Regions from separate parts of the Neobacillus sp. SRL179 genome, predicted to be linked through region 3. Evidence: riboswitches for the same ligand, from Rfam matches in the RefSeq annotation. Region 3 holds a riboswitch; each other region holds the start of a gene.
What was found. A riboswitch is a leader RNA that binds a small molecule or an ion and turns the genes downstream of it on or off. The one in region 3 is predicted to bind lysine.
Positions count from the first base shown of each region.

Region 1: it holds a riboswitch for lysine, as region 3 does, so the genes downstream of both, AC4E8C_RS17845 (aspartate kinase) here and AC4E8C_RS21355 (transporter substrate-binding domain-containing protein) in region 3, are expected to answer to the same signal.
Region 2: it holds a riboswitch for lysine, as region 3 does, so the genes downstream of both, dapA (4-hydroxy-tetrahydrodipicolinate synthase) here and AC4E8C_RS21355 (transporter substrate-binding domain-containing protein) in region 3, are expected to answer to the same signal.
Region 4: it holds a riboswitch for lysine, as region 3 does, so the genes downstream of both, AC4E8C_RS14375 (amino acid permease) here and AC4E8C_RS21355 (transporter substrate-binding domain-containing protein) in region 3, are expected to answer to the same signal.

Region 1 covers NZ_OZ481792.1:3,593,198-3,600,910, reverse strand. Annotated here, with positions in the region: gene uvrC (excinuclease ABC subunit UvrC) at 1-1,473, shown strand, start outside; lysine riboswitch at 1,539-1,716, shown strand; gene AC4E8C_RS17845 (aspartate kinase) at 1,874-3,088, shown strand; gene AC4E8C_RS17840 (YslB family protein) at 3,156-3,617, opposite strand; gene AC4E8C_RS17835 (succinate dehydrogenase cytochrome b558 subunit) at 4,031-4,642, shown strand; gene sdhA (succinate dehydrogenase flavoprotein subunit) at 4,695-6,446, shown strand; gene sdhB (succinate dehydrogenase iron-sulfur subunit) at 6,468-7,229, shown strand; gene AC4E8C_RS17820 (class D sortase) at 7,393-7,713, shown strand, end outside.
Region 2 covers NZ_OZ481792.1:2,742,565-2,750,277, reverse strand. Annotated here, with positions in the region: gene AC4E8C_RS13500 (DUF2243 domain-containing protein) at 1-33, opposite strand, end outside; gene AC4E8C_RS13495 (aldo/keto reductase) at 185-1,012, opposite strand; gene AC4E8C_RS13490 (SDR family oxidoreductase) at 1,119-1,955, opposite strand; gene dapA (4-hydroxy-tetrahydrodipicolinate synthase) at 2,070-2,957, opposite strand; lysine riboswitch at 3,078-3,257, opposite strand; gene AC4E8C_RS13480 (NUDIX hydrolase) at 3,460-4,140, shown strand; gene AC4E8C_RS13475 (MBL fold metallo-hydrolase) at 4,116-4,955, opposite strand; gene AC4E8C_RS13470 (CAP domain-containing protein) at 5,133-6,272, opposite strand; gene AC4E8C_RS13465 (2-hydroxyacid dehydrogenase) at 6,816-7,713, opposite strand, start outside.
Region 3 covers NZ_OZ481792.1:4,335,256-4,342,968, forward strand. Annotated here, with positions in the region: gene AC4E8C_RS21340 (sensor domain-containing protein) at 1-1,410, opposite strand, end outside; gene AC4E8C_RS21345 (amino acid ABC transporter ATP-binding protein) at 1,766-2,503, opposite strand; gene AC4E8C_RS21350 (amino acid ABC transporter permease) at 2,527-3,264, opposite strand; gene AC4E8C_RS21355 (transporter substrate-binding domain-containing protein) at 3,328-4,164, opposite strand; lysine riboswitch at 4,273-4,454, opposite strand; gene AC4E8C_RS21360 (hypothetical protein) at 4,752-5,033, opposite strand; gene AC4E8C_RS21365 (2-hydroxyacid dehydrogenase) at 5,233-6,204, opposite strand; gene dgoD (galactonate dehydratase) at 6,360-7,508, opposite strand; gene AC4E8C_RS21375 (tripartite tricarboxylate transporter permease) at 7,554-7,713, opposite strand, start outside.
Region 4 covers NZ_OZ481792.1:2,928,509-2,936,221, forward strand. Annotated here, with positions in the region: gene AC4E8C_RS14340 (DUF421 domain-containing protein) at 1-176, shown strand, start outside; gene AC4E8C_RS14345 (DMT family transporter) at 238-1,206, opposite strand; gene AC4E8C_RS14350 (DUF2164 domain-containing protein) at 1,223-1,462, opposite strand; gene AC4E8C_RS14355 (MFS transporter) at 1,551-2,783, opposite strand; gene AC4E8C_RS14360 (PH domain-containing protein) at 3,038-3,652, shown strand; gene AC4E8C_RS14365 (nitroreductase family protein) at 3,705-4,337, opposite strand; gene AC4E8C_RS14370 (YitT family protein) at 4,507-5,319, opposite strand; lysine riboswitch at 5,528-5,717, shown strand; gene AC4E8C_RS14375 (amino acid permease) at 5,863-7,341, shown strand; gene AC4E8C_RS14380 (helix-turn-helix domain-containing protein) at 7,427-7,645, opposite strand.

The DNA of each region.
Region 1 (7,713 bases), 740 kb from region 3:
ATTAAACTTACAGCAGAAAGACATCCGAAACTTATTATTACAAGAAAAGTAAAAAAAGATAAAGGCAAATATTTTGGTCCATATCCAAACGTCATGGCGGCCAACGAAACAAAAAAATTGCTTGACCGGATTTATCCGTTACGCAAGTGCTCGACATTACCAGACCGTGTCTGCTTGTATTATCATTTAGGTCAATGCTTGGCGCCTTGTGTGAATGAAGTGAGTGAAGAACAGTACAAACAAATGACCGATGAAATAAGCCGTTTTTTAAATGGCGGCTACAAGGAAATCAAAAAAGAACTTACCGAAAGAATGACTGCTGCGTCTGAAGAATTGGATTTTGAACGTGCCAAAGAATACCGCGATCGAATTGTTCATATTGAGACAATTATGGAAAAGCAAAAGATCACCATGACAGATTTTACAGACAGAGATGTCTTTGGGTATGCGGTCGATAAAGGCTGGATGTGTGTACAGGTCTTTTTTGTCCGTCAAGGGAAGTTGATTGAGCGGGATGTATCCATGTTCCCCATTTACAATGAGCCAGAGGAAGAAATATTAACATTCCTTGGTCAATTTTATACAAAAACAGAGCACTTCAAGCCTAAAGAAATTCTGATTCAAGATGAAGTCGATCTTCATTTGGCTGAACAACTGCTGGAAGTAAAAGTATTGCAGCCGCAGCGGGGTCAAAAAAAGGATCTTGTCAAAATGGCGATTAAAAATGCGAAGATTGCCTTGAATGAAAAGTTTTCTTTGATTGAAAAAGACGAAGAGAGAACCATTAAGGCAATAGAAAACCTTGGTGAGCTTCTTGGTATTTATACTCCGCACCGGATTGAATCATTTGATAACTCCAATATTCAAGGGACTGATCCTGTTTCGGCTATGGTTGTATTTATTGACGGTAAGGCAAATAAACGAGAATATCGGAAATACAAGATTAAGTCTGTTAAAGGCCCTGATGATTACGAATCGATGCGAGAGGTAACTAGAAGAAGATATTCACGGGCGTTGAAGGAGAACCTGCCACTGCCAGATTTAATCATTATTGATGGTGGTAAAGGTCATGTGGAGGCAGTTCGAGATGTTTTAGAAAATGAACTTGGGTTGGATATCCCGCTCTCAGGTCTTGTAAAAGATGAAAAACACCGGACCTCCCAGCTTCTTTATGGAAACCCGTTGCAAATTGTTCCTTTAGCAAGGAACAGTCAGGAGTTTTACCTGCTACAGCGAATCCAAGATGAAGTTCACCGGTTTGCGATTACCTTCCATCGTCAAATTCGGGGAAAAAGTGCGTTCCAATCCTTGCTTGATGATATTCCAGGCATTGGTGAAAAACGCAAAAAGTTATTATTGAAACAGTTTGGCTCAGTGAAGAAAATGAAGGAAGCTAGTATAGAAGAATTTACTGGTTTAGGTATTCCGTTAAATGTAGCAGAGGAATTAATCGATAAACTTCATTCAGAATGATTGTCAAGAAAAAAAGTCCATGCTATAATAAATGAAAATTTAAATCTATCACTTTATAGTACTAAAGTGTAGGTAGAGGTGCGAGCTTCAATAGTAGTGGTTCTGAGAAGGATGAGCTTCAAGGAAGAATCATGAAAGGGAATGTTCGCCGAAGTAAAGAAGGTCTCATTTCTTTCTTTGCTGGTTCTGTATTGAACAAATCCAGAATTGTCAAGACCTGTGTCTTGGAGAGCTATCTTACGTTGTTTGTACAGGAATTTATTTCTTCGTGTTCAAAAAGCAATGAGATGCCCTTCTCATTGCTTTTTTTATTGGTAGGGAATGCATCCTTTTTTAAAGTAAACTAAACGTAAAAGCTTGTGCAGGTAATTTTCTAAAGAATTCGAAAGTAGGGGAAAAGATGGGTTTAGTTGTTCAAAAATTTGGAGGAACCTCAGTTGGCAGTGTAGAACGAATCCTAAATGTCGCACAATGTGTAAAAGAGGAAACACAAAGAGGCAATAATGTGGTGGTTGTTGTTTCCGCAATGGGAAAATCGACCGATCAGCTTGTAAGTTTAGCTAATGAAATTTCCAGCCAGCCGAGCAAACGCGAAATGGATATGCTCCTCTCAACCGGAGAGCAGGTGACCATTGCGTTATTGTCTATCGCCTTAAACCAACAAGGGCTAAGTGCTGTTTCCTATACTGGCTGGCAAGCGGGGATCATTACAGAACCGGTCCATGGCAATGCCCGAATTGCTCAAATAAAAACGGAAGCGATTCAAGCGCAGCTCTCCGAAGGTAAGGTTGTCATTGTGGCTGGATTCCAAGGAATTACTGAGAATGGGGAGATTACCACACTTGGACGGGGTGGTTCAGATACAACAGCAGTGGCTTTAACTGCTGCCTTACATGCGGATAAGTGTGATATTTATACAGATGTAACTGGAGTTTTCACAACGGATCCAAGATATGTTAAAGCAGCACGCAAATTACAATCCGTTTCATACGACGAAATGCTCGAACTTGCTAATTTAGGTGCTGGGGTGCTGCATCCTCGAGCAGTGGAGTATGCAAAAAATTATCAAGTAAAGCTTGGTGTCAGATCAAGCATGGTGAAAGAAGAAGGAACAGTCATAGAGGGGGAAGCAACAATGGAGCAAAATTTAGTTGTCCGTGGTGTGGCATTTGAAGATGAAATTACTAAGGTTTCCATCTTAGGACTAACAGACTCATTAACAAGTTTATCAACCATTTTTACTACATTGGCACAAAATCATCTTAACGTCGATATTATTATTCAAAGCACTACGGAGGGCGGCACTGCTAACCTGTCATTCTCCATCCACACAAATGATTTAATGGAAACATTAAAAGTACTAGAGGATAACAAAACGGCACTAGGTTATGAACAGTTAGATGCTGAAAATAAATTAGCTAAGGTCTCCATTGTGGGTTCAGGAATGATCTCCAATCCAGGAGTAGCGGCTAAAATGTTTGAAGTATTAGCCAATAACAATATCCAAATCAAAATGGTCAGTACTTCGGAAATAAAAGTATCTGTCGTTGTCGAAGAAAAAAACATGCTAAAAGCTGTAGAAACACTACACGAAGCATTTGAACTAGGACAATAGCAAATAAGGTGTCAGGCACCGTTGGTGCCTGACACCCTATTTACCATAATGAACGTGAAATGCTTCATTACCCCTTTTTAATTGGGTCTTTTGTGTCCCATTTGACCGTGAATTGAACTTTATTTGACTTTTTGACGGGGTGCTCAAATGCTTCAGTGCTCGCTTCTTTTAGAAATTCAATTTGCTGTGCAAGGAAACCGGCTTCGAGCTGGAAAAAGTGCTCCGCTTTTGATTTTACACGCGAGACAATAAGAGGACTAGTTAATTCTATCTCCATTTCATTTTTGGTTTCCTTTACTAATTCAAGTTGACCCCAAGATGCAGTGTTAAAAAACTCAGCTACTTGAGTGATATCTGTGAAAGGAAATTTCCGGGCTAGACGCTTTCCTGCCCAATATAATATTTCGGGTGCATCTTTTCCAAGAATTTCGGGCAAAAGGATTTCTCTGATCAGTTCATATCCGAAAATGGATATGGTTCTTGGTTCAGCTTCATTCATATTCAGATTAACGGCTGTACTTTCTTTCACATGTTTCCCCTCTTTCTATCATTCTATTATATACAATTTTATGGATGTTTCAGTATAAAAACCAATGTTATTGTGCAATATCTAAATTATTTTTAATCATAATTATGATTACCTAAAAAGTGAAATAATCAACAGTTAGATGTTGGTAATTTCATGAGAATTTATGGATGTTTTCTCGGTGAGAACTAATGGAATTGATTTGTCAATCGACTTTAGTATAATATCAATATATTTTAAAAATTTTCTTTTTTTAATAAAGTTTGTGTATACGTTTTCTTGACGCTCTAGTTTGATGGGAGTAAAATGGACATGTCACATAATTGTCACAGTGATAATAGGTTAAGAATCTTTACGGGGAATTTAAGAGAAGAAGCTTAACTTTACTTTTTTAAAATTTAAAGGGGGGTAAAATAATGGCGGGTAATCGAGAGTTTGTAAATCGCAGATTGCATTCATTGCTGGGAGTTATTCCAATTGGTTTGTTCCTGATTCAGCACCTTGTAGTCAACCATTTTATCACAGGAGGACCAGATTCCTTCAATAAAGCTGCAGGCTTTATGGGAAATCTTCCATTTCGTATTGTCTTGGAAACTGTAATTATCTTTTTACCATTGTTATACCATGCAATCTATGGACTTTATATCGCTTTTACTGGCAGCAGCAATGTTAATAGGTTCGGAACCTACAGAAACTGGATGTATTTAATTCAACGAATCACAGGCGTAATCACCTTGATTTTTATTGCGTGGCATGTTTGGGAGACGCGTGTGGCCGCTGCATTTGGTACCGAGGTAAACTATGAAATGATGCATGATATTCTATCATCACCATTTATGTTTGTATTCTATTTAGTTGGTATTCTATCTGCGATTTTCCATTTTGCTAATGGATTATGGTCATTCCTAGTCAGCTGGGGTATCACTGTGACACCTCGTTCACAAGTTATTTCTACATATGTAACGATCGGTATTTTCGTGGTTCTAGCTTTTATCAGCGTACAAACTTTGGTTGCATTTGTTTCATAAGAGGTCGAGTTTGGAAAAAATATTGTAATTGGATTGAGGGAGTGAGTCACGAATGGGTAAAGGTAAAGTGATTGTAGTCGGCGGCGGCTTAGCTGGCTTAATGGCTACCATCAAAGTTGCAGAAGAAGGAACACCGGTTGAGTTATTTTCACTTGTTCCGGTTAAACGTTCTCACTCTGTTTGTGCCCAAGGCGGTATCAATGGAGCGGTAAATACAAAGGGTGAAGGAGATTCCACGTGGATCCACTTTGACGATACTATTTATGGCGGAGACTTTTTGGCTAATCAACCGCCGGTAAAAGCAATGTGTGATGCAGCACCAGGTATTATTAATCTATTTGACCGGATGGGTGTAATGTTTAACCGAACCCCTGAAGGTTTACTAGATTTTCGCCGTTTTGGAGGTACACAGTATCACCGTACAGCCTTTGCTGGTGCAACAACTGGACAGCAGTTACTATACGCACTTGATGAACAAGTTCGTCGTCATGAAGTAGATGGTCTGGTTACGAAATATGAGGGCTGGGAATTCTTAGGTGCCGTCGTGGATGATGATGGTGTTTGCCGTGGAGTTACCGTTCAAAACTTAAAAACGATGGAAATTAAATCGTTCTCTGCAGATGCTGTCATTATGGCAACAGGCGGTCCTGGGATTATTTTTGGTAAGTCAACTAACTCTATTATTAATACAGGTTCTGCTGCATCAATCGTGTACCAACAAGGTGCCTATTATGCAAATGGCGAAATGATTCAAATTCATCCAACTGCTATCCCTGGAGATGATAAGCTTCGCTTAATGAGTGAATCAGCACGGGGTGAAGGCGGCCGTATTTGGACATACAAAGACGGAAAACCTTGGTACTTCTTAGAGGAAAAATATCCTGCCTATGGAAACCTTGTACCACGTGATATCGCAACGCGTGAAATTTTTGACGTTTGTGTTAATCAAAAACTTGGTATTAATGGTGAAAACATGGTATTCCTTGATTTATCTCATAAGGATCCACATGAATTAGATGTAAAACTAGGCGGAATTATCGAAATTTATGAGAAATTCATGGGTGATAATCCAAGAAAAGTACCAATGAAAATATTCCCTGCGGTTCACTATTCAATGGGTGGACTTTGGGTTGATTTCGACCAAATGACGAATATCCCAGGTCTATTTGCTGCAGGTGAGTGCGATTATTCACAACATGGTGCAAACCGTCTTGGTGCCAACTCATTACTTTCAGCTGTTTATGGTGGTATGGTTGCCGGACCGAATGCAGTTAAATATATCGAGGGACTTGAAAAGAGTTCTGACGCTGTTTCTTCTACTGTTTTTGATCGTCATGTGAAAGAACAAGAAGAAAAATGGAACTCGATTATGTCTTTAAATGGTACTGAAAATGCCTATGTACTTCATAAAGAGCTTGGCGAGTGGATGACAGATAACGTAACCGTTGTTCGTTACAACGACAAACTATTAAAAACGGATGAAAAAATTCAAGAATTACTCGAACGTTACCAACACATCAACATTAATGATACGTCTAAATGGAGTAATCAGGGAGCAACATTCACAAGACAATTACAAAATATGCTTCAATTGGCCCGCGTTATTACGATTGGTGCTTATAATCGAAATGAGAGCCGTGGTGCTCATTATAAACCAGACTTCCCTGAGCGGAATGATGAAGAATTCTTAAAAACAACTATGGCCAAATTTGTAGATTCTACATCTGCTCCAGCTTTCCATTATCAAGAAGTCGATATCTCGTTACTTCAGCCTCGGAAACGCGATTACACTACAAAGCACTAATAGGAAGGGGAGTAGGTAAGAATGTCTGAAAATAAAACAGTAAAATTTAAAATAATGCGTCAAGATAACCCAGATTCTGCTCCTTATGAAGAGGAGTTTGATGTTCCATATCGTCCGAATATGAATGTTATTTCGGCTCTGATGGAAATTCGTAAAAATCCTGTTAATGCGAATGGACAATCCACTACCCCAATCACTTGGGAAATGAACTGTCTTGAGGAGGTTTGCGGTGCTTGTTCTATGGTCATCAATGGCAAACCGCGTCAATCCTGTTCAGCGCTAGTGGATCAATTAGAACAGCCAATTCGCTTAGAGCCAATGCGGACATTCCCTGTTGTTCGTGACCTTCAAGTCGATCGCAGCAGGATGTTTGATTCCTTAAAAAAGGTTAAGGCATGGATTCCAATTGATGGAACATACGATTTAGGTCCTGGACCGCGTATGCCAGAGAAAAAACGGCAATGGGCTTATGAACTTTCGAAATGTATGACTTGCGGGGTTTGTTTAGAGGCTTGTCCGAATGTAAATAGCAAATCTAATTTTATGGGACCTGCTATTTTTAACCAAGTTCGTTTATTTAATGCGCACCCAACAGGAGAGATGAATAAAGCAGAACGATTAAATGCCTTCATGGATGATGGTGGTATGCAGGGGTGTGGTAATTCCCAAAACTGTGTCCAAGCATGTCCAAAAGGAATTCCAATTACCACTTCGATTGCAGCGGTTAACCGTTCTGCAACCATGCAAGCATTTAGAAATTTCTTTGGTAGTGACAATGACTAACAGAACGATAATTGGCGTGTTATTTGTGCCAACTTCATTTACCTTCTTTTCTAAACAGAAAAGAAGGTTTTTGTCGTTTTTACACTAAATGTTTTTCGTAGTCCTGTCTACAGCCATTTGGTATACTTAATATTATGTCGATGGAAAAGGAGGGGACTATAAGGTGAAATCTAAACTTCCTCTTTTAATTATTATGATGGGTTTTATTCTTATGGGTATTGGTCTTTGGCAATACATGGGTATGAAGGTCCAAACAAAGGCATCCCTCCACCAAGCAAAAGAATTGGTTGCCAAGCAGCCAGCCAACAATTCCAAACAGAAGCCAACAAACAGTCCGCCACCCAAAATGGGCGATACATTCGGACTGCTTACGATCCCAAGGATTAAAGCGGAGCTGGCCATTGTTGAGGGGACCGATCCAGATGATCTTGAAAAGGGTGTAGGACATTATAAGGGCTCTTATTTTTCCGGTGAAAAAGGGCAA
Region 2 (7,713 bases), 1.6 Mb from region 3:
TGAATTATTTTTTTGATGGGAAGTACTAGTCAAATTGCTTCACCTTCGTATCTAGGATATTCTTCACCTTTCCCATTTTTGAAGAGGAGTAATCATATACAGTAGTAAACATTCGAATTTGAATGTTTGGTCTCGATAAAAACAAAAACTGCCCTTTTTTTACCTAGGGCAGTTTCTGTTTTTATTAAAAATTAAAATTATCTGGATCGGCACCAAATCGTTTATTTTCATTTAGAGAGTTAATTTTTTGAATTTCATCAGCCGTTAACTCAAAATCAAAGATATTTGCATTTTCTATAATCCGGCTTTCTTTAACAGATTTCGGAATCGTGACAATTTCATTTTGCAGATCCCATCGTAAAATAACTTGGGCTGTTGTTTTATTGTAACGCTCTCCGATTTCTATTAGAGCTGGGTGCGCTAACAGTCTTCCTTGACCTAAAGGAGCCCATGCTTCCATTTGGATTTGCTGTTTCTTGCAATACTCTCGAAGCTCAGTTTGAGCCAATAATGGATGTAATTCTACTTGATTGACCATTGGTTTAATTTCTGCACTAGACAATAAGTCTTCTAAATGATGAATTTGGAAATTGCTGACGCCTATCGCACGAACACGACCTTCTTTATATAGGTTTTCGAGAATTTTCCAAGCTTGTTTATACTTTCCTTCAACAGGCCAGTGAATTAAGTATAAGTCAATATACTCAAGTCCGAGTTTCTTTAAGCTTGTTTCGAATGCTTCTAAGACTTTATCTTCACGTTGATCAGAATTCCAAACTTTTGTTGTAATAAATAGCTCTTCACGAGGAACTCCAGATTCCTTGATTGCTTGACCGACACTTTCTTCGTTTTGATAAAGGGCAGCGGTATCAATAGCTTTATAACCTGCTTTAATTGCTGATTTTACGGAGAGAAGTGCTTCATCACCTTCTTGCACTTTATATACACCTAGGCCAAACCAAGGCATTTTGACGCCATTATGTAGGGTTGTTGAAGATTGTAAGTTATTCATTCCCATCTCCTCCTTATTGATTCATACAAAGTAAGTATAGCCCCTTCATTGAGGTGGGTGCAATTGATTTGATTGTATTTATTTTCTAAATATTTTCCAAACATTGTTAATGTCTCAGTTTTTTTTCTATCACTGATTCAATCATTTTCCATGGCAAAGTATTTTTTAGAAAAAGGCTGGTTTTTACACCCTTTCCGATTGGGTAGCGGAGGTCGGGGGATGCAGATTGTGAAGCAACATGTGCTGCGAGTCGCGCTACATCTTTAGGATCACCATGTGCTGCTTTTCCCTCTTCCACTTCTTTAAGTAAACTTTTCATATATGGAAGGTACGGGGAATCAGCATTTATTTCCATTTGGTCAACAGTGGCCCAGATATTCGTTTGATAGGAACCAGGTTCGATTAAGGAAACATCAATTCCAAATGGTTTAACCTCGAGCCTTAAGCTTTCGCTATATCCTTCCAGTGCATGCTTTGACGCCGTATAGGCAGATAATCCGGGAAATCCAATTCTTCCACTTATACTGCTGATATTGATAATTCGACCATGTCCCTGTGTTCTCATATATGGAAGGACTGCGTTTGTCACAGCAATAATCCCGAAAAAGTTAGTTTCAAATTGATATCGATAGTCACCAATAGAAAGCTCTTCACTAAAACCTCCCAGCGCAAAACCAGCATTATTAATAAGCACATCAATCGAAGAATAAGCAGAGAACCTAGTTTTTATGGAATCAATGGATTCGGATGAAGTAACGTCTAGTGGTAAGACCTGAATCCGCTCCTCCACTTTTTTCTCTTTTGCATAAGTAAGCAATGAGTTGGCTTTTTTAGTGTCCCTCATTGTGGCAATAACCGTAAATCCTTTCAAAGCAAGTTCAATGACACATAATAATCCAAAGCCACTGGAAGAACCGGTTACAATCGCTGTTTTCCTGCTCATTTATTTCTCCTTTTATTTTTTTTCTCTTTGTAAAAGTCTTCATTCACTTTAAGCAAGCATCATAAAAAAGGCTGCCCAAACCCATTCCTTTCTGGGAAAGACAGCTTTTTTGAATTATAGGATTGTTGCGCTTTTGCTAGCAGGCAGAAGCTTTTGCAGGACTAACTTTTCTTCTTCATTTAAAGGTACCAATGGTAAGCGGACACCACCAACGTGAATCCCAGACATGTTTAAGGCTTCTTTAACTGGAGTTGGGTTAGGTGCAGCAAATAAGCCTTTCATAAGTGGGAGAAGACGGCGATGCGCAATTGCAGCTTCCTGTATTTGACCATTTTTAAAGTTCGTAATCATTGCCTGCATTTCGTTTCCGATAATATGGGATGCAACCGAAATGACACCAGTGCCGCCAATAGCTAAAACAGGTAATGTTAATCCATCATCACCGCTATACAAGGTGAAATTGTCTGGAGTTTGGCTAATGATTTGGGCCATAGCATCTAAGTTACCACTTGCTTCTTTTATTGAGACAATATTTGGAACTTGTGAAAGACAAACTACGGTTTCCACGGATAAATCGACCACACACCGTCCGGGAATATTATAGAGAATGACCGGTAAGGTAGTTGATTCCGCTATTGCTTTAAAATGTTGATATAATCCTTCTTGAGATGGTTTGTTATAATATGGGACTACAAGCAAGATGCCGTCCACACCAGCCTCTTCGGCAAGACGAGTTAACTTGATGGAAGCTCTTGTATTATTGGAGCCAGTGCCAGCGATGACTGGAACTCGGCCAGCTACTTCCTCTACAACAAATTTAAATAATGCAACTTTTTCTTCTATTGATAGGGCAGGGGATTCCCCAGTTGTTCCAGATACCACCAATCCATCAGATCCATTGGCAATTAAATAATTGACAAGTGTTTTTGTTGCGCTAAAATCCATCTCACCATTTTGATCAAATGGTGTAACCATTGCTGTTAAAAGTTGGCCAAAATTCATTATTATCACCCTTAAAATTATTTTTACAAAATAAGTGGGAAAGGCCAATGTAGAATCAACGCAAAAAAGCAGCAACGAGGGTTCGCTGCTGCTGTAGAAACAAAAATAAAAAGTTCCTATGCGTGAGATAGCCCTCCATATAGTTTCCTATATGACAATTCTGTGCTTATTCAACAACAGAACCAGCTTCAAGTCCAATGAGATTCTTAAAGCTTCGGCAAATTCCCCTTTCGACAATTATCATAGGAACTCATTTTCCTCAAATTGTGTACTAATGGTTTTTGCGCCTCTATCCTCACTTCAAAAGGTATTGAAGTAAGAGATTATGTAATTGTTAGTTAATATAACAGAAAATTCACGTGGATTCAAGTGAAATGCAATATGTTTTAGTTGAGTAAAATAAGTTTAAGGAATTACAAGGAAGGGAATCGTGAAGTGAAAGTTGAATATTAATTAAAATAATATTTACATTTCCGAAAAAAATAAGAGGGTGGGAAATAAAATGAATTCTATTCCTAGGCCAGCATCCACAGTTGTTTTAATGGATCATTTATCCAAAGTTTATATGACAAAAAGACCTGACACAATGAAATTTATGGGTGGATATTATGTTTTCCCGGGGGGAGCGGTAGATTCTACTGATGACATTCAAGCTAACAACAAATTTATTACTGGAAAAAGAAATGACTCTTTTACAATTGGGCATTATGTCGCTGCTGCAAGAGAACTATTTGAAGAAGTGGGTGTTTTAATTTGTAAGAAAAAAGACGGCACACCCGTTCATTTGGATGAAAAAGTAGAAATGGAATACCGCCGTCTCCTAATCAATCGGGAGATTTCATTTTTACAGCTATTACAAAAGGAAGAACTCCAATTTCCTCTTGAAAGCTTAGCTTATATTGGACAAATCGTCACACCGGATATTAGTCGAATAAGATTTGATACCCGTTTTTTTCTCTCGTATCTTCCAAAAGGGCAAACACCCAAACCAGATCCAAATGAAATCAGTGAAGCATGTTGGATGGACCCTGCTGATGCCTTGAATGCTTATAAGCAAGGCGACATATCACTGGCTCCGCCAACCATTCATACATTGAAAACGATTATTAACTATCAAAAGGGCGGTCAGTTGAATATGCCCGAGTTTATTTTTGCTGATTATATTAAAGATCTGAGAGAGTAATAGGAATCCTGCTTTGATACAATTCCGTCTTTTATTAATTTGATTAAGTGTGCCTCAGTTGTCCGTTTAGCAACTTCAAAAACATTGGGGTGGGGGAGATTGTCATAAATGATGTTTGTTAAATCGGAAACAGTTATCTTTTCATGCTCGCTTAACAACGATTTGATTTGGTTTTCACGGAAATATCTTCTATTTAAAACAAAATCAATGTGTTCATAAGGATTATCTACCCATTCGCCATGCCCAGGACCTATTTTACTTAAATTTAATTGTTTTAACCTTTGTAACGTGGCAATATAGTCTGACATATCGCCATCTGGGGGTCCTATCCATGATGTCCCTTCAGCAACGATATTATCCCCTGCAAGGAGAATCCGTTTGGTCGGAATATACAGGTTTAATTGACCTGCAGTATGACCTGGTGCGTGAATGAGGATAATTTCTTCTCCAGCAATGCGAATCACGTCGCCATCATTTAAGAATGCTAAACGGTTCCATGGCCCAATGGCCGCCACTATACCCGGCTTTTCAAGCGGATGTCCATAAACGATAGGATTCCAATCTACTAATTGAAGAACTCCTGGGGCATGGTCTGGGTGTGAATGGGTTAAGATTATTGACTTAGGTAAAGCGAGACCGGTCTGCTTAATCACATTCTGTAATTCTATTTTAGTATCAGGCTGATCATACCCAGCATCGACTAATATACTTTCTTTGTTGTTACCAATTAAATAACAATTTGTAGTAGTGTGTGGCAGTAAAGTCGGGGTTGTAATAGGCACCCGAATAATTTGGAACTCCTTAACATTTTCCATGGTTTACTTCCTCTCATTAATTCATAAATGCAGCTGTCTTAATCTATAAATTACGTATTCACCATGAAAACGTTATATTCCTGCTGATAAGAACATATCTTTCTGAGTTTTTCTAACAGAAGCTAAAATAAAAATTTATATACTATCGTCCTATTTTTAAACAATTCTGCTAACCGGTTACTTGGCATAAAAATTTTCTGTATAGTATGGCTGTGATTCTTTATTAAAAGCCACACCAATCCCTAAATATTCATAACCATTTTTCAAGATATTTTCACGATGTCCGAGGGAGTTCATTAAACCTTCATGAGCAAAGATACTGCTTAGTTGTCCATAAGCCAGGTTTTCTCCTGCTAAATGAAAGATTATATCATCTTCCTTCATTCGATCAAATGGGGATTGTCCTTTAAGATTGGTATGATCAAAATACTGATTTACTGCCATGTCGGAGCTATGATTACGAGCGGTTTTTCGTACATGCTCATCCCATGTGAGAATTGGGAGTTGATGCTGGACTCGTGCTGCATTGGTCAAATCAAATAACTGGTACTCAAACCCTTCTTTTAAGGCTGGATTAGCTTTGGTATAGAAATCCATTCTATTATCTTCTAAGTCTTTTTTGATTAATTGCATGGCAGTGACTGTATTACCCTCGTGTTTATCATAAAAAATAGTTACATAAACATCACCTTGCAAAAACATATCATATTCGTCATTGTCTTGTAATTGATAGAAGACCAATCCTTTTTGAATTTTTGTTAAGGGGCTGCCTAGTAAGGAACGGACACTTTCTTGTGTACTCCCAAGTTTGATTCCATTTTTGGAGGAAATTAAATCTTGATTTGTATATAATCCAGCAACCTTATTGTTTACATCATACATGACCATAAAAAAATTCCGGTAATGATCATGATAACTATACCAATCGGTACCATATTCATTAAGTGAAGAACGGATTGCAGTTCCAAATTTTTTTTCAATATCTTCCTTGGATTCTCCAAGTTCAATGTTAAATATTGAATACATTTGCGAAGTGGGTGTACTTAACGCAACTTTATCTTCGTCTGTCTGCTGATTATTTTGTTGACCTTGTGGGAGATTTTCTAATTGTGAACTAAGCTGTTTGACTAATAGCTGAAATTTTTCAATTATAGTATTTAATGCTGTCTTTACTTCTGGGCTGCCCTTCATCACCTTAATTTCTGATTGAATTGAATCAATACTTATAGTTTGATCTGATTGATTTAATTTTTGTTCAACTAGAGGCCAGGAAGTATATACTAAAAATAGAATGATGATCATCATAATAAAACGCACGATTGGTTACCTCCATTTCTATTAGAATTGTAACCAACCTAGTTCAAATATATAAGTAATATGCTTGGTTTAATTATTTTCAAGCTATGTTTGAATGGTACAAAGTAGTTACGGTAAAAAAATGCTATATTGGTAATTTAGAAACAACATAAACAAGAAGAACTCAACCCTTACTAGTGGTTGAGTTCTTCTTGTCCGATTCAAAAGAAAGATTTGACAATGTCTTCTTGGTTTTTACATTCCAAACATGTATAAGCGATCTCTAATGCATCTTCTCTGACCATGTGCTCCGTTTCCTTTTTACAATGATTACAATAGAGTTTTCTTGGTATTTCTATCATACAAAATCACCACACCTTCTTTTATAGAAGATTTCTATCATATAATATTCCAGAATAATGGTTAATCATTCATAAACTTTATAAGGTATTTTTTAAAACCACAACTCAGCGTAAGTATTTTTAAATATTTATCCAAATTTCCTTATTAAAAATGTCGGTTTCGTAGATTGGACATTTATAATTAAATTGAAAAAAGCTTACCTTAATTTAGTACATCCGGGTTTACTAAGTTTCTTGGTCGTTTACCGGTTAATCCTTCCAGTAAATTCTCTACTGCAAGTTTAGCCATTTTAAGCTCGGTTTCAAAGGTGGAGGAACCAATATGTGGTGTCGTGACAACATTATTGAACCGAAGAAGAGGATTATCCTCTTTTACAGGTTCTATTTGATAGACATCTACTGCTGCACCATGGATCTCCTTATTACTTAATGCTTCTATTAGTGCTGATTCATCAACGGTTTTTCCGCGTGAGCCATTCACAAAAATAGAGGAGGGCTTCATGATTTTAAATTCTCGTCTTCCAATCATATTTTCGGTCTCATTTGTTAGCGGAGTCATTAAACAAACAAAATCAGACTCCATTAATAAGGTATCAAGGTTACAGTAGGCTGCGCTATAACGTTCCTCAGCCTCAAGGTTTCGCGTTCGGTTGTGGTATAAAATCTTCATATCAAATCCACAATGAGCCCTTTTCGCAATGGCTGAGCCGATTTTCCCCATCCCGATAATACCTAAGGTTTTATGATGAACATCAAGGGCATATTGTTCAGTGGTTAAGTGACCATTCCAATTTCCTGATTTAACAAAGTGATCCAACTCTGCAATTCGCCGGGCCGCCGCAAGGAGAATCCCGAAAATGGCGTCTGCGGTTGTATCCTCTAAAACCCCTGGAGTATTGGTTCCCAATACGCCTCGCTTCGTCATCTCTTCAATGGAAAAATTATTATATCCCGTGGAGTTATTTGATACGATTTTTAAATTAGGTGCACGATCCAATAATTCTTGATCGACCGGAAGAGCTAGGCCAATAATGCCTTCCGCTTCCTTTAAGGCCTCTAAAAATGAAGGGTCTGTTTTAGGATTAATTCCATCAAATACT
Region 3 (7,713 bases):
TTTCGCTATTTTACGAAGCAGCCTATCTCCAATTTCATGTCCTAACGTATCATTGGCTAATTTGAAACGATCCATATCCAGGTAAAATAATGCAAACCGATCGGAGTGACCTTGATAATCGGCAATCACTTGCTCCAACTTTTGGTCAAACATTCTCCGGTTAGGTAATTGTGTCAGATAGTCATTGTACGCGAGAAAATGGATTTCATCCTCCGTGCCTTTTCTATCTGTTATATCCTGAACCACCCCATCCAGCCTTACTAAATGACCATTCGAATCGAGGACCGGAAAGGTTTTATCTTCAATCCATTTTACTTCTCCATTCGCATCAATGATTCTATATTGATGAAAGACACTCTCTCCCTGAAGAAGCTTTTCCTGATTTTTAACAAATGCAGGAATATCTTCTTGATGGATAAGATGGATCCACCTCATTTCTCCTGTGAGTAAATCCTTTGGTGTGTATCCAGTTAGCTTGTCCAGTCCAGGTGAGGCATACACCAATTCCTGTGAGTCGTAATCCATAGACCATATGCCTAAATCTAGACTTTCAGCAATGGTATTAAAGCGAGTTTCACTTTCCTTCAATCTGTTTTCAATCATGACCTGTTCTGAAATATCATAAAGTACACCAATGATTCGCGTGATTTTTTCAGCGGAGTTTTTTTTAGGAACAGCTTTTATATGGACAGTAATCATGACCTGATTAGGTTTTTCAATTCTGTATTCTAATTCCATTATCTCGCCAAACTGTTTGGTCCGTTGAAATAAATCGTTAAAAATAGTTCGATCTTCAGGAAGGATCATGTTTAGAAGGTCTTCATATTTACGTACCCTAGTGCCATCGCAATTTAAGCCCAAAATATTCAAAAAAGAATCAGAACAATAAACATAATCCGTATCAGTCTCATAGTCCCAACTGCCTATTTTGGCGATTTCTTGCGCTAAATTTAAGTTATTCGTTATTTTTACCAATTCAGCTTCCTTTTGATCGAGCAAAGTAAGATTCCTGGCGAATCCATAGACCCCTATGATGCTGCCATTCATTTTAATCGGGATATTGGTAATATTTAAATGGACATCATGTCCCTCTTTATGGATTACCTTACAATTATAATTTTGTGGTTCTCCCATTAAGGCCAGCTCAAAGTGGCAAAAGACTCTTTCTATGTGATCTTCTCTCAAGTATTGGTGAAATGAACCAGTTAACTCATTTGGTTTATAGCCGATAAACTCATCCACTTTATGATTCGCAACTAAAAAATCCCCTTGTTGATCCAGTGCGAAAATTGCATCCGGATGCTGATTAAAGATTAAGGAATAAATACTAAAATCGTGAAGTGTATTAGGCTGCATTCTTTCCCGTTGAGCATCAATTTGTTTCTGCACTAACATGTCTTTGGCGATCAATCGGCCGGCCCCCTTAAAACAATAAATCCTAAGTTAATAGGACAATGGTTTGAATTGCACCCTATGTTTTCTCTTTCTTTCATCATATAGGTAATGTGTATATAGTTCATTATGAAAAAAATGGAGATAAATTGTAATCCCCATTGGTTCCCTATTTTAATTCCTATATAGGAACCAGTTCCTATTTTAAATTACACCATACTGCTATTTCTTCTTCTTGACCTCAATTGTTTGATTAATCGTGTTCTAAACCGCTCCTTTTGCCTAAAAAGCTTGTATAAAAAACCGTCTTGACTAACATAAAAAAGGCAGAGAAACTTAGCTCTCTGCCTTAGTGAAGTGAGGTCTGACCCCATTATCTCGCTAATGTCCGTTTTAAGAATTCCCTCGTCCGCTCTTGCGTTGGATGTTGGAAGATCTGCTCAGGGCTGCCTTCCTCAGCAATGACTCCCTTGTCCATAAATACTACGCGATTGGATACTTCCCTGGCAAATCCCATCTCATGGGTCACGATTAACATCGTCAGACCAAGTTCAGCCAGTTCCTTCATAACTTTCAGAACTTCTCCGACCATTTCTGGGTCAAGGGCTGAGGTGGGTTCATCAAATAACATGACATCCGGTTCCATGGAAAGGGCTCTAGCAATCGCCACGCGTTGTTTTTGACCGCCTGATAATTGCTTGGGTTTGGCATTCACATATTTATCCATCCCTACAATTTTCAAATACTTCAACGCGACCTTTTCCGCTTCATCCTTGGAGCGCTTTAGCACTTTGACTTGCCCGACCACACAATTGTGGAGGACATTGTGATTATTAAATAGGTTAAATTGTTGGAATACCATGCCCATTTTTCGACGGTAAGTGAATAAATCATGCCGATCATCTAAAATATTTTCGCCATTATAGATAATTTGGCCGCCGCTTGGCTTTTCTAACAGATTGATACAGCGAAGAAGTGTCGATTTCCCAGAACCTGAAGAACCAATAATACTGACCACTTCTCCCTTCTTGACGGAGAAATCAATATCTCTTAACACTTCATGCGTTCCAAAGGATTTGTTTAAATGCTGAATATCAATGACTTTTTCCATACGATTTCCTCCTTCTTTGTCAGTTATTTCGTTACCTGTATGTCCTCTTCACCAAGCATCGTATAGTTGTCCGGGCCTTCTAATTTTCTTTCAAAATAAAGCAAAACTCTTGTAACAATAAACGTCATCACGAAATAAATGATACAAGCTACGAAAAATGATTCGAAATATCTAAAGTTGTTTCCAGCAACTGATTTAGTTAAGAAATACAACTCCGACACGGAAATCACATTCAGTACCGACGTATCCTTAATGTTAATAACAAATTGGTTTCCTGTTGCCGGTAAAATATTGCGGATCACCTGTGGCAGAACTACATTCATCATCGTTTGCAGATGATTCATCCCAATCGCCTGCGCTGCTTCGAATTGACCTTTATCAATCGAAACAATCCCGCCACGGACAATCTCCGCCATATAGGCGCCTGTATTAATCGAGACGACAATGATCGCTGCTGCAAAAACATTCATATCAATATTAAAAGCCAAGGCTGAACCATAATAAATGACCATCGCCTGAACAATCATCGGTGTTCCACGGAAAAACTCAATATAAATAGAAAGAATAACATTAACCACTTTAAGCAATACTTTTTTAGCTCCACGTTCCGGAACAGGTATCGTGCGGATCACCCCTGCTAGTAAACCAATGATGGCACCCAATATGGTTCCAATTAGGGCAATCACCAGCGTCATGCCAGCTCCGCGAAGGAACATCGGCCAATTTTCCGCGATAATTTTTACTATCCAATCAAAGCTCAACTTTCTCCCCCCTATTTCATCATAAAACCGACTGCAAAAAATACAGCCGGCTTCATGTCCTGATTATTTTGACGCTGGTTGATTCTTGATTGCCTCATCCATGATGTTTGTGCGTTCTTCTTCTGAGATTTCTTTTAAAATCCCATTGATCTTGTCTGTTAATTTACTATCCTTTTCAAGGCCGACCGCAATGGCGGTATCATCTTCTGATGTTTTAAATCCATCTGTAAATTCGACCATCGCAAATTTATCATTAGCAGATGAAGCACTGACTGCTTCAGGACGTTCAGATACGTATCCATCAATGATGCCGGATTCTAAGGCCACCCTCATCGCTGGGAAGTTGTCCATTGCTGTTGCTTTTGTTACTCCCTTGATTTGGTCAATCACGGAATAGTGGAAGGTATTTAATTGTGCGGTCACTTTTGCTCCCTTGAAATCTTGGATCGAAGTAGCACCGTCGTACTTGCCGCCTTTTTTAACCACCATCACTAAATTGGATTTATAATAGTTGTCCGAGAAGTCGATTGTTTTCTTCCGTTCTGCTGTTGGTGACATCCCGGCGATAATTGCATCAATTTTACCTGAAGTTAACGCTGGAACAAGGCCATCCCATTCGGTTTTCACAATAACTAATTCTTTCCCTAAACCATCGGCAATTTTTTTAGCGACTTCCACATCATAACCACCTGCATATTGTGAAGTGCCTTTGATTTTCACCGCTCCATTAGAGTCATCATTCTGAGTCCAGTTAAACGGGGCATATCCTGCTTCGAGACCTACCTTAAATGTATTGTCATCCGATGCGCCAGAAGCTGTCTTCGTACTTGTCCCGCATCCGGCCAATAGAATAATAGCTGAAAGCAATGTGACTACAAATAATGATGCCTTTTTCCTCATGTTCATTCTCCTCCTATTTGGTTAGAGCTAAAGTACAACAAAAAACGACCTTGAGATAAACTCAAGGTCGCAATATGTATAAGTTGCCCTAAAGTCCTCCCTTATCCCGAATGAGATAGCACAACTCAATAAACTGGGTCGTTTATTGAGACAGTCCTGCAATTCTTCACTGCAGACCCAGCATGTAATACTGAGAATATTACAAACTTCGGCGATACTTCCTTCTCCCTAGCATCATGGCTTCTCAAACTCCACTAAGGACTGTTAACTACCGCGCCTCTACCTCACTGAAAAAAAGTGAGGTTACTATTAAATTATATTATTAGGCTACATCAAATTGAGAATTCTGTCAATGTTCTTAATTTTTCAGCATGTTATTTCATCTAATTTTCATTGTTAAGTAGTTTTACGATTTGTCCATCTTTAATTCCATGTTTTTGAACGCTGCCGCTCTATCTCAAACTACTCATTTTCTTAAACAATAAAAACACCCCCGCCATCTAAGCGAAGCGGAGGAGGAAAATGAACTGAAGTTGAACTTCTATCTAGTCTTTTTTTTATCGAACAACTTGTTTTTGCTCAGATGATTAATTTGTAACTAACACGCCATCAGTCACCAATTCACTAGGAAGTTCGGTGAATTTCTGCGCTTCAATTAATAACTCTTGACGCTTGGCAAATAGACTTGGGCAATTCGGCTTAAAGCAGCAAGGGCATGTGTCCATAATTCCAATATTATATGCTTTAACATGTTGATCTTCTACTCGGCAATATAACATCGCTTTATGAGTATCAGAGAATGTTAGCAGGATATTAAAGGTTGAGTTCTCAAGGTCAACATTTTGTACTTTTGCATTTGCTAGTTGCATCGTGTTCACTCCAGTTCTAATAGATTTTTTTTGCTTACGAAACATTATAGCAAATATCTATTCTGCTAGTCTATCACCTGCGCGTTAATCCAGAATTTAACGAAAAGGGGATCGACAATAAGAAAAGAGAAGAAACTAGTAGTTCTTCTCTTACATATATTATTGCTACTTAAGAAGGGTATGACCCCTGTTCCACACCTCACCGCAGTTCCGGCACAACGTTCTCTGGCATGTTTCCAGTAACGCCTGCGACAAGGTTTTCGGCTGCTTTCATGGCCATATCGAATCGAGTTTTATCTGTTGCGGAGCCGATATGCGGAAGCACGACGACGTTGTCCATTTTCAAGAGAGGATTGTCTTTTTCGACAGGCTCAACCTCAAACACATCCAAGCCGGCTCCAGAAATTTTTCCTTCTTGCAGCGCTCGAATGAGGGCCTTTTCATCTACTACTGATCCCCGTGAACAATTAATAAAAATAGCATTTGATTTCATCCGATTGAACTGTTCTTCCCCCATAAAGTGGTAGGTAGAATCATTCAATGGCACCATCACTAACACGAAATCAGCCCGCTCTAATAGATCATTCACTTCACTGTATTCAATCCCGTATTGTTCCTCCAACTGAGGCTTTCTGCTGTTACTGTTATACAAGACATTCATTTCAAAGCCAAGTGAAGCTCTTCTTGCCACCTTCTCACCGATCCGCCCCATGCCAATGATTCCTAATGTCGCATGGTGAACATCCTGGCCATAGAAGTAGGTTTCATGAATGGACTTTTCCCACTTGCCAGCCTTCACGAAATGATTAAATTCAGGAATCCTTCGTGACGTTGATAAAATTAATCCAAAAACCAGGTCAGCCACAGCCTCATCAAGAACATAAGGGGTGTGTGTACCGATGACACCGCGTTCCTTCATCGCTTCAATATCAAAGGCATCATACCCAACGGCAATGTTGCTGACAATTTTTAAATGAGGCGCTTTTTCTAAAAATTCCTTCGTAATGACGCCCTTAGGTGTCATCAGACCTTCCACATCCGCCACTTCCTTCAGGAGCAAATCCGCTGGGATTGGTTCCTTCTGGTCCCACATCCTGTAATCACAATAGCGGGCAATATACTCCTCAACCTCTTTAGGAATACGCTTGGCAATAAAAACTTTCGGTTTCAATTTAAAGTCCCCCTCGTCCGAGATTCACAGCTGGCAGATATTGTTTCGCAGGCTTACCTCATCTGGTTCACACTCATCCATAAAAGATAACCTTCGGTGCAGTGCTCCAGCCCTGTACAAACCAATCAGCCTCTTCACCCTATTTTCCTACAATTTTACCATTCTGCAATACTTCCATCCTTATGCCGCCAAACAGGATTTTTCCAGTCATGGCTTATTTCAGCTTGTTTTCGAACGAATTCTTCATCGATTTCAATTCCTAACCCCGCACCTTGCGGAATTCCGACATACCCATCTTTATACTCAAACACGGACGGATCCTTGATATAATCCAATAGGTCACTGCCTTGATTATAATGAATGCCCAAACTTTGCTCCTGAATAAAAGCATTATGGGCAGTGGCATCAACTTGAAGACATGCAGCTAGAGCAATCGGTCCTAAAGGACAATGCGGAGCGAGTGCTACATCATAGGCTTCAGCCATTGAAGCAATTTTTTTACATTCAGTAATCCCGCCTGCATGGGATAAATCAGGCTGAATGATATCGACAGAACCTTCTGCTAGAACAGACTTAAAGTCCCAGCGTGAAAACATCCGCTCCCCTGTCGCAATCGGGATCGTCGTATGCTGCGCAATTTCTCGTAAAGCTTCATTATTTTCCGCTAACACAGGTTCTTCAATGAACATTGGCCGGAATGGTTCCAATTCCTTTGCCAGGATTTTCGCCATCGGCTTATGAACACGGCCGTGAAAATCAATCCCAATTCCCACATAGCTGCCGACTGCTTCACGAATGGCGGCAACTCGTTCCAACACCTGATCAACTTTTTCATAAGAATCAATGTACTGAAGTTCTTCCGTTGCATTCATTTTTATAGCCGTAAAGCCGGCATCAACTACCGCCTTTGCTGCCAAGCCGACATCAGCCGGACGATCGCCGCCAATCCATGAATAGACCTTAATAGAATCACGGCAGGCCCCGCCTAATAATTGATAGACAGGAGCATTAAAATATTTGCCCTTAATATCCCAAAGGGCCTGATCAATTCCAGCAATCGCACTCATTAGAATTGGACCGCCGCGATAAAATCCAGAGCGGTACAACATATTCCAATGATCTTCAATCCGTAATGGGTCCTTCCCAATGAGATAGCCCATTAATTCCTCCACACAGGCCTTTACCGTCGAAGCCCGGCCTTCGATGACTGGCTCACCCCAACCGACAATGCCTTCATCGGTTTCAATTTTCAAGAAAAGCCAACGTGGCGGAAGTTGAAACAATTCATAACTGCGAATTTTCATTTAGAAAAACTCCTTCATCTAAAGATACTGTCACCCATACTCGTTTTACAGAGTTGTAACTTGATCAGTATCTTTTTTCTTTTTGAAAAATTTAGTATACAGCGGGGCAAATAATGTAAGAATTGCAATAATAAGTAGAAAGGCAGCAATCGGCCGTGTGAAAAAGATGCTGACATGTCCTTCAGACATTACCAAGGAACGGCGT
Region 4 (7,713 bases), 1.4 Mb from region 3:
TTCAGGTTCCAGTACATTCTCAGCGTCCCTTATTATTAGCTACTTTAAAAAAAGTACAGGCCGATTTAGAGATTTTTTCTCTTGAAACAAATTCTGAAAAATCAAAAGTGATGTATAAGAAAAATGCTGCACTACTCGAGAAATCAATTGAAAAACTATCTCCATATCTCAAATAGTAAATGTATAAAAATCCTTATCAATTGATAAGGATTCATTATTTTATCGGATTGAAAGATCTTATGCACCAACATTTTGGATATTAGACTTTACTATTTTGTTTGATAAATAGCTATGCAGAACCATTCCAACCATTACCAATGCCATTCCGGCCCATGAAAGTACGGAAGGCATTACCGAATGTAAGAGGAACAATTCTCCTACAACAGCAAATAAAACTTCCATAGATTGTGTCGCCTCAACAGCAGCGAGTTTTTGCATGTTTCCCCTTACAAGATCTGTTGCATGAAAAAATAGAACCGTAGCTATTACCCCTGAAGATATGGCAACAAGACCCGATTGAACAGTTTGACCTAAACTTGGGATTCCATGGTTGACTAATTCATAGATCGATAAAATTAGCCAAAAGGGCAGACTTGCTAATGTCATTCCCAATACCCGTTGGAAAACATCAAGGCGGCCACCACATACCTCCATCATTTTTCGATTCCCTAAAGGGTAGGCAAACGAAGCTACTACCACTGGTAAAACACCTAACGCTATAGCTAAAATGGATAAATGATTAGCTTGTTCTACTTGCATTAAAATAATGCCCAGTAAAATAATGAAAGACATACCCAATCCTTTGAAAGGAATTTTACCCTTCAATTGGATGATTCCTTTGTCTGTATTAACATTCTCATAAAAAAGTGGTGCCAGTAAAGAGCCTGAAATAATTGTAATTTGCCAGGTAGCTGCAATTAACCAGCCTGGAGCAAATGCAGCCGAAAAACAAATAGGGCCATAAAATAACCCAAAACCAATCGTACTCCATGATAACCATGCAACAGGCCGCTGTTTCATTTCGATGAGTAATGGTTTTAAATTTTTCCTGCCAATAACAATCAAAAATAAAAAGGGAACCATAAAGAAATACCTTAAGGAGGCACTCCATATCCAGCTCCCCCCTGCCAAATCCATCGATCTATTTAAAATAAAGGTAAAGGCAAAAAAGAAAGCAGCAAATATACCAATTATGATGGGCCGCATGTTCCATTCTCCTTTTTTACAGTTTCTTCTCTAATGAAAACATATCTTCTTCAAGAGTCATCATTTTTTGTTCAACTAATTTACGGGCGTCGTTGACTGCTGCATTGTAAAAGTATGGACCAAGCCCATTTTTAATGAAATCAAAGGCATTTTCAGCAGCAATCAAGCCAATTTCTTCATTCCGTTCTTCATAAAAAAAACGTTGTATCTCTGAAATCATATGATCTTTTTGCTGCTTTGTGAATTTAATTATCAAAATAATCACCATCCTTCTTATGTATATAGTGTATTTTCCATTAAAAAAAGGAAACCATCAAGTGATTTCCTTTAAGTTATTTTTGAAATTAGCTGCTTTCTTTATACAAACTCTTAAATAAGTACTTTCTGCTCATAAATGCAAGTGAAAGCGAACAAAGGAACAAAATAGAGGCAATTATAAATGTTGCTCTTACTCCCCATTCTTCAGTAATCCATCCCATCACTAAAGAGGATATTCCAAATGCCCCCAAAATCATTGTTCCTCGTGCTGAGTAAACCTTAGCGAGTAGTTGTTCACGAGCACTATACTGAATAATGGTGGTCTCTGCTACATCCCTTGCCATTTGTGGAAGCCCAAATAAAAATGAGCAAAGAAGGGCAAACCACGGAATGGAGGTGGTTCCAAACAACAAAGTAATAGCCATTAAACTACAGGTTGACCAAAGAATGGTCTTTCCTAAATTTCTTTCTAAGACCTGCGAAAAACGGTAAATCAATATCCCGCCAAAAAGCATACCCGCAAAAAAGGAGCCATTAATAAACCCCCACCAGCTCTCCCCTTTGTTTAAAGCATCGGAAACGTAAATAAATAGAATCGCCGCAATCCAAACTCCGTTGGCAAAGGTTTCAAGGATATTCATCATACTAATTGTTCGAAGCTGCCGTGAATTCCAAATCAACCCCCAACCCTCTTTTAATGTATCTTTACGTGACATGTTACCCTGATCCGGTTGGGTCCCGACATGAACAATACAACTCATAAAAGTAGTAGAGAAAAGGTAAAGACCAAATGTAATCCAAAGGATTTCATCTGCCCCTTGTGCGACTAATAAAATACCTCCGATTGGCCAGGCAATTAGCTGAACGATTTGATCTGAAATAGAAAGTAAACTATTAGTTTTCATAAGGTTTCTTTCGTCCACAAGACTGGGAATTAAAGCATTTCGTGGTGGAGATGCCCACCCATCTAAAAAAGAAATAACACTAATTAATAAATAAATAAAATACAGCAAATTATCTGTTAAATCGTTTAAGTATAGGCACAACACAAATAACAACAATGTTTTGCCACTTTGTGAATAAACTAATACGGCTCTAAGTTTGTATTTGCTAATTATGAGGGGTGCTAATAACCCACTGAACAATGCTGAAGTTGTATTAAAGAACGGAACTAGTGACATATAGGTTACAGAGCCAGTTGCATCAAAAATTATTTTTATTAAACAAACTATATATAAAATATCACCTAAATTAGCTAACATTTGCCCAAACCAAAGAAACCGAAAAGAACCTCGTTTTCCGAATAAAATAGACATCATGTACCCTCACTTTTTTATTAAATTTTCATATAAAAGTAAGGGTTTATTTACATCGGACATCCTCCTGAACTTGCTAATTCATTTTCTTTTTAGTATATCAGATTTCTGAATTGTATGTTAATCTTAAAAATGCGAATACAAAATTTTTGTTAGCATAAAATATTTTGTTCTTCTAAATGCAGGTTAGTTTGAAACTTTATAATCCATTATTCGTACATTGGATGATTAAAAATATGATAAGTGAGGTTGGTACAATGTTTGGAAAAGTTGCAGCAGATATTTTAGGATTAAGCGATGTAGGTGCAGTTATTAAGCCGCAAGATTATGATAAGGTTGATGCAGACGATTATGTCATGCATGAAGACAATGAAAAAATATATTTTTTAATAAAATCAAAGTCTGATGAATATTGTTTTACCAATAATGCCCTCATTCATTTAGATGGAACTAGTGCAACAAGTAAAAAAAGGATGCTGCACCGTTATAGCTATGCAACGAATCAAATTTCAGAAGTGAAATTGGAAACTGCGGGTACGGTCGATCTTGATGTCGAAATAAAATTTAAAATTGGCTCTGAACCCTTTTCAATCGATGTTCACAAAAAACATATTGAGGAAATAAAGGATTTATATAAAGCACTTATAAAAATTTCTGAGATCTCCCATGAAAATGAAATTAGTCTTCAGTTCTCCAAACAAAGCCTTGAATTAGCCTCAACAACACTTGGGCGTGTAACAAGTTCTGACAGTAATTTAGTGGTTCAATTCAAAATGCTTAATCAAGCTGCGTTCCAATGGTTAGAAGATAGCAAAAAACAATATTGTGTGAAGGATTTTGGTTTTGTTTTTGAAAAATACATTAACAATTAAAAATAAACGAACCCAAAGCTAGAGATTTACTAGAAGCTTTGGGTTCGTTTTATTATTTATATTCAATTATTACATCTTCAATTGGCAACCGTGTTGAGCCAAATGCAGGTGCAGCAGCTTTGCCTAGGGGAATTAAAACAATTGGGAAAAATCTCTCTGACACATTAAATTTTTCAATAAATTGTTTTTTATCAAATCCTCCCATTGGGACTGTATCATAACCTCTATCCTTAGCTAATAGCATTAACTGCATTGAAACAAGACCCGCATCAAAAGCAGCAATGTTTTTTCGCATCTCTTCAGGGGCTTTAGGATACGTATTTTGTGCACTAGCGATTAATCGCTCCATATTTGCTTCATCCATAAAACCAGCTTCGTGTGCACTGTGGTAAACCTTCTCAATACTATTATACATTTCTTTATCGCCTAATACGGCAATTACTGCGGATGCTGTTTCAACCTGTTCTTGATTGAAAGCAATCGCTCTAAGCTCTTTTTTTGTTTGTTCGTCTTGAAACACCATAAAGCGCCATGGTTGAAGGTTACTTGAAGACGGAGCGGATGTCGCCTCTTTTATTATATTTTCAATCTCTTCTTTTGAGATAATATAGGTTGAATCATATTTTCTAACAGAGTGACGTTCTTTTATTACATCAGATAAGCTTTTATTTAACACTGAATGCATGAATGATCCTCCTTGATTAAAAATACTTACAAAAAGTAAGTTAGTTTGATTATCTTACTATTGTAGATTCGTACAGTCAAGCAAATTGAATTTGTTAAAATTTTATAAAAAGACCGTATAAATAATAATAAATGGCGTCCACTTAAAAAGTGAACGCCTCTTGGTATTATTATGGGCTTGGCCTGTGAAACAGCCCCATTACTTCAATTGTTTCTGTAATATTAACAAAAGCACAAGCATCTACGTCTCCGATAAGGTTTTTCACCTCATTTAATTCGTATCGTGAGATGACCGTAACTAATACGCTGCGTTTGTCATTGGAATACCCGCCCACTCCATCCATAATTGTAAGCCCACGATACAGATTATTCAGCAAATGGGCCCGCATTTCTTCCCCTTTATCCGTAATAATCATTAACGTTAATTTGGCGTGGTCTGTATAGATCGTATCCACTACCTTACCGGTTACATAAATCGAAACTAAAGTATTTAGTGCCGCATCCCAATTAAAAAGGAAACCACTAATAATAATGACTAAAGCATTCATTCCAGAAAGTAATACTCCGATAGGAAAATCCTTTTTCCTGGAAACAATCATGCCAATAATATCAAAACCACCTGTCGAACCTGATGAACGAAAGACAAGTCCAACCCCAAGACCAGTTAGGGCTCCCCCAAAAATTGATGAAAGAATGGTATCATTGGCTAATGGTATGATTGGCACCACATAAAGACCTACAGAAATGATCAACACAGAAAATATGGTATTCATGATGAACTTTTTCCCCAACATCTTATAACCAAGAATAATTAAAGGTAAATTCAATAGGAGGTTAGCTAACCCTGTATTAAGAGGAGTAATCATCCCTAGCAAAATGGAAATACCACTTAATCCACTGCTTAACACCTCATGAGGGATCAAGAAAAAATTAAATGCTCCTACAACGATTAGAGATCCTAAAAAAACACCGATTAATTGCATGGTAAAAATCCTCCTTACCTGCACTTTACTATTTTAAAATCATACTAAATTCATTAAATTAAAGTAAACTTAATAGTTTTTTGCCAATAGAATAAATTATCAGACTAATCTATTTTTAATTCCTTTGGTAAATATTCCATTGACAACTGAGCGGTCATTATTATATTTTAGTACTATAATAAATTTATAGTTTAAATCCTCATCAAACCGATGAGGTAGAGGTCGCGGTTTTTATTAGTAATACGGATGAGATGAAGAGACATCCCAGACTCCGTATGAAAGGAAAAACTGCCGAAGCGTACTTTTTTCTCTATAAGAGTACGCTGGGTCTGTATTCGAATAGGAACAGAACTGTCACGTTTGACCTTACCAGTCCAGCGTGTTGAGCTATCTTTCGGAAGGTATGATGCGGGGTATTACCAATGCCATCGATTCTACTTCGATGGTATTTTTTATTCCAACACTCCTTCTCGAATTAGAAAACATTAGCTTTCTTCTGTCATCAACTAGGGCAGCACTTCAAAAGAAAAAGGAGTAATCTTAATGCAATCACAATCAGCAAGACCCCTTGAATATACAGATGGGCAAACACCTAATAAAGAAAATACCGAATTAAAACGTAGTCTAAAATCACGGCACCTAACAATGATTTCTCTTGGCGGGACAATAGGAACTGGACTTTTCCTTGCTAGCGGCGGAGCGATTCATTCCGCGGGACCTGGCGGTGCCATTCTTTCTTATCTCGTCATTGGGATAATGGTTTACTTTTTAATGCAAAGTTTAGCAGAAATGGGAGCCTACATGCCAGTCGCCGGTAGCTTTAGTACGTATGCTACAAAGTTTGTCGATCCTGCCCTGGGTTTCGCTCTTGGCTGGAACTACTGGTATAACTGGGCAATTACAATTGCTGCGGAATTAGCAGCTGTAACCATGATTATGAAGTTTTGGTTTCCTGATACCCCTTCATTAGTATGGAGCAGTATCTTTTTGGTTATCATGTTCTTATTAAATTATCTATCTGTAAAAGGATTTGGCGAAGCTGAATATTGGTTTTCTCTTATTAAAGTAGTAACAGTTGTTATTTTTATTGTTACCGGTACTTTAATGATTTTTGGAATTATGGGAGACCACACCATCGGATTCTCTAACTTTACAGTTGGTGACGCTCCGTTCCATGGTGGTTTTATGGCTATGCTAGGAATCTTTATGGCTGCAGGTTTCTCATTCCAAGGGACCGAGCTATTAGGCGTTGCGGCCGGCGAAACAGACGACCCAGGAAAATCTATTCCCCGTGCAGTAAAATCAGTATTTTGGCGAATTCTTTTATTTTATGTTTTAGCCATTTTAGTAATCGGACTTCTCATTCCTTATACAAACGAGAACTTGGCCAATGGCGATGTTTCCGTCAGCCCATTCACACTCGTTTTTCAAAAAGCAGGAATTGCATTCGCTGCATCTGTCATGAATGCTGTTATTTTAACAGCTGTATTATCGGCAGGAAACTCAGGGATGTATGCTTCTACACGAATGCTTTGGGATCTAGCCCGACAAGGCAAGGCTCCAAAATTTCTTGGTAAACTAAATAAAAATGGTGTCCCAGTCAATGCGTTAATCGCGACAACCTTAGTTGGAACCCTAGCATTTTTAGCATCTTTCTTTGGAGATGGTGTCGTTTATGTATGGCTTTTAAATGCTTCGGGTATGTCAGGCTTTATCGCATGGCTTGGAATTGCCATTTGTCACTATCGTTTCCGAAGAGCTTATGTTGCACAAGGTAAGGATTTAAATTTACTACCATATAAATCAAAATTCTTCCCCCTTGGACCAGTTTTTGCCTTTCTTGTTTGTGGGTTTGTTATTCTAGGACAAAATTACTCTGCCTTTATGGGTAACCATATTGATTGGAATAGTGTATTAGTTTCCTATATTGGTTTGCCATTATTTCTTATTTTATGGCTTGGGTATAAATTCACGAGAAAGACAAAGGTAATCCCTCTAGATAAATGTGACTTAACCGTTTAATTTTCCTCGACCAATCTTAGATTTTTATATAAACAAAAAAAACAGACCCTGCTGGGTCTATTTTTTTTTTTTTAACAGGTATACTTTAGGCTTCCTTCGTTGTCCACACATATAAATCTTCAATCTTACAGTTTAATTCCTTGGAAATGGTCATCGCCGTATTTAGGCTCATCACCTTTTTGGATAAATATTCATCAAGTTGTTCCCTTGGAATATTTGTATTCCTTTCCAAGCTATCCAAATTCATACCTTCTTTTAATAAGAGATCTTTGAGGTTACTTCTTTTTGCTTTATAATTTGTCAAAATGACACCTCGCTTTTGTAAAGTATACCATAGGTACATTATAATGGAAAGCCGAAAGGCGGTATTCT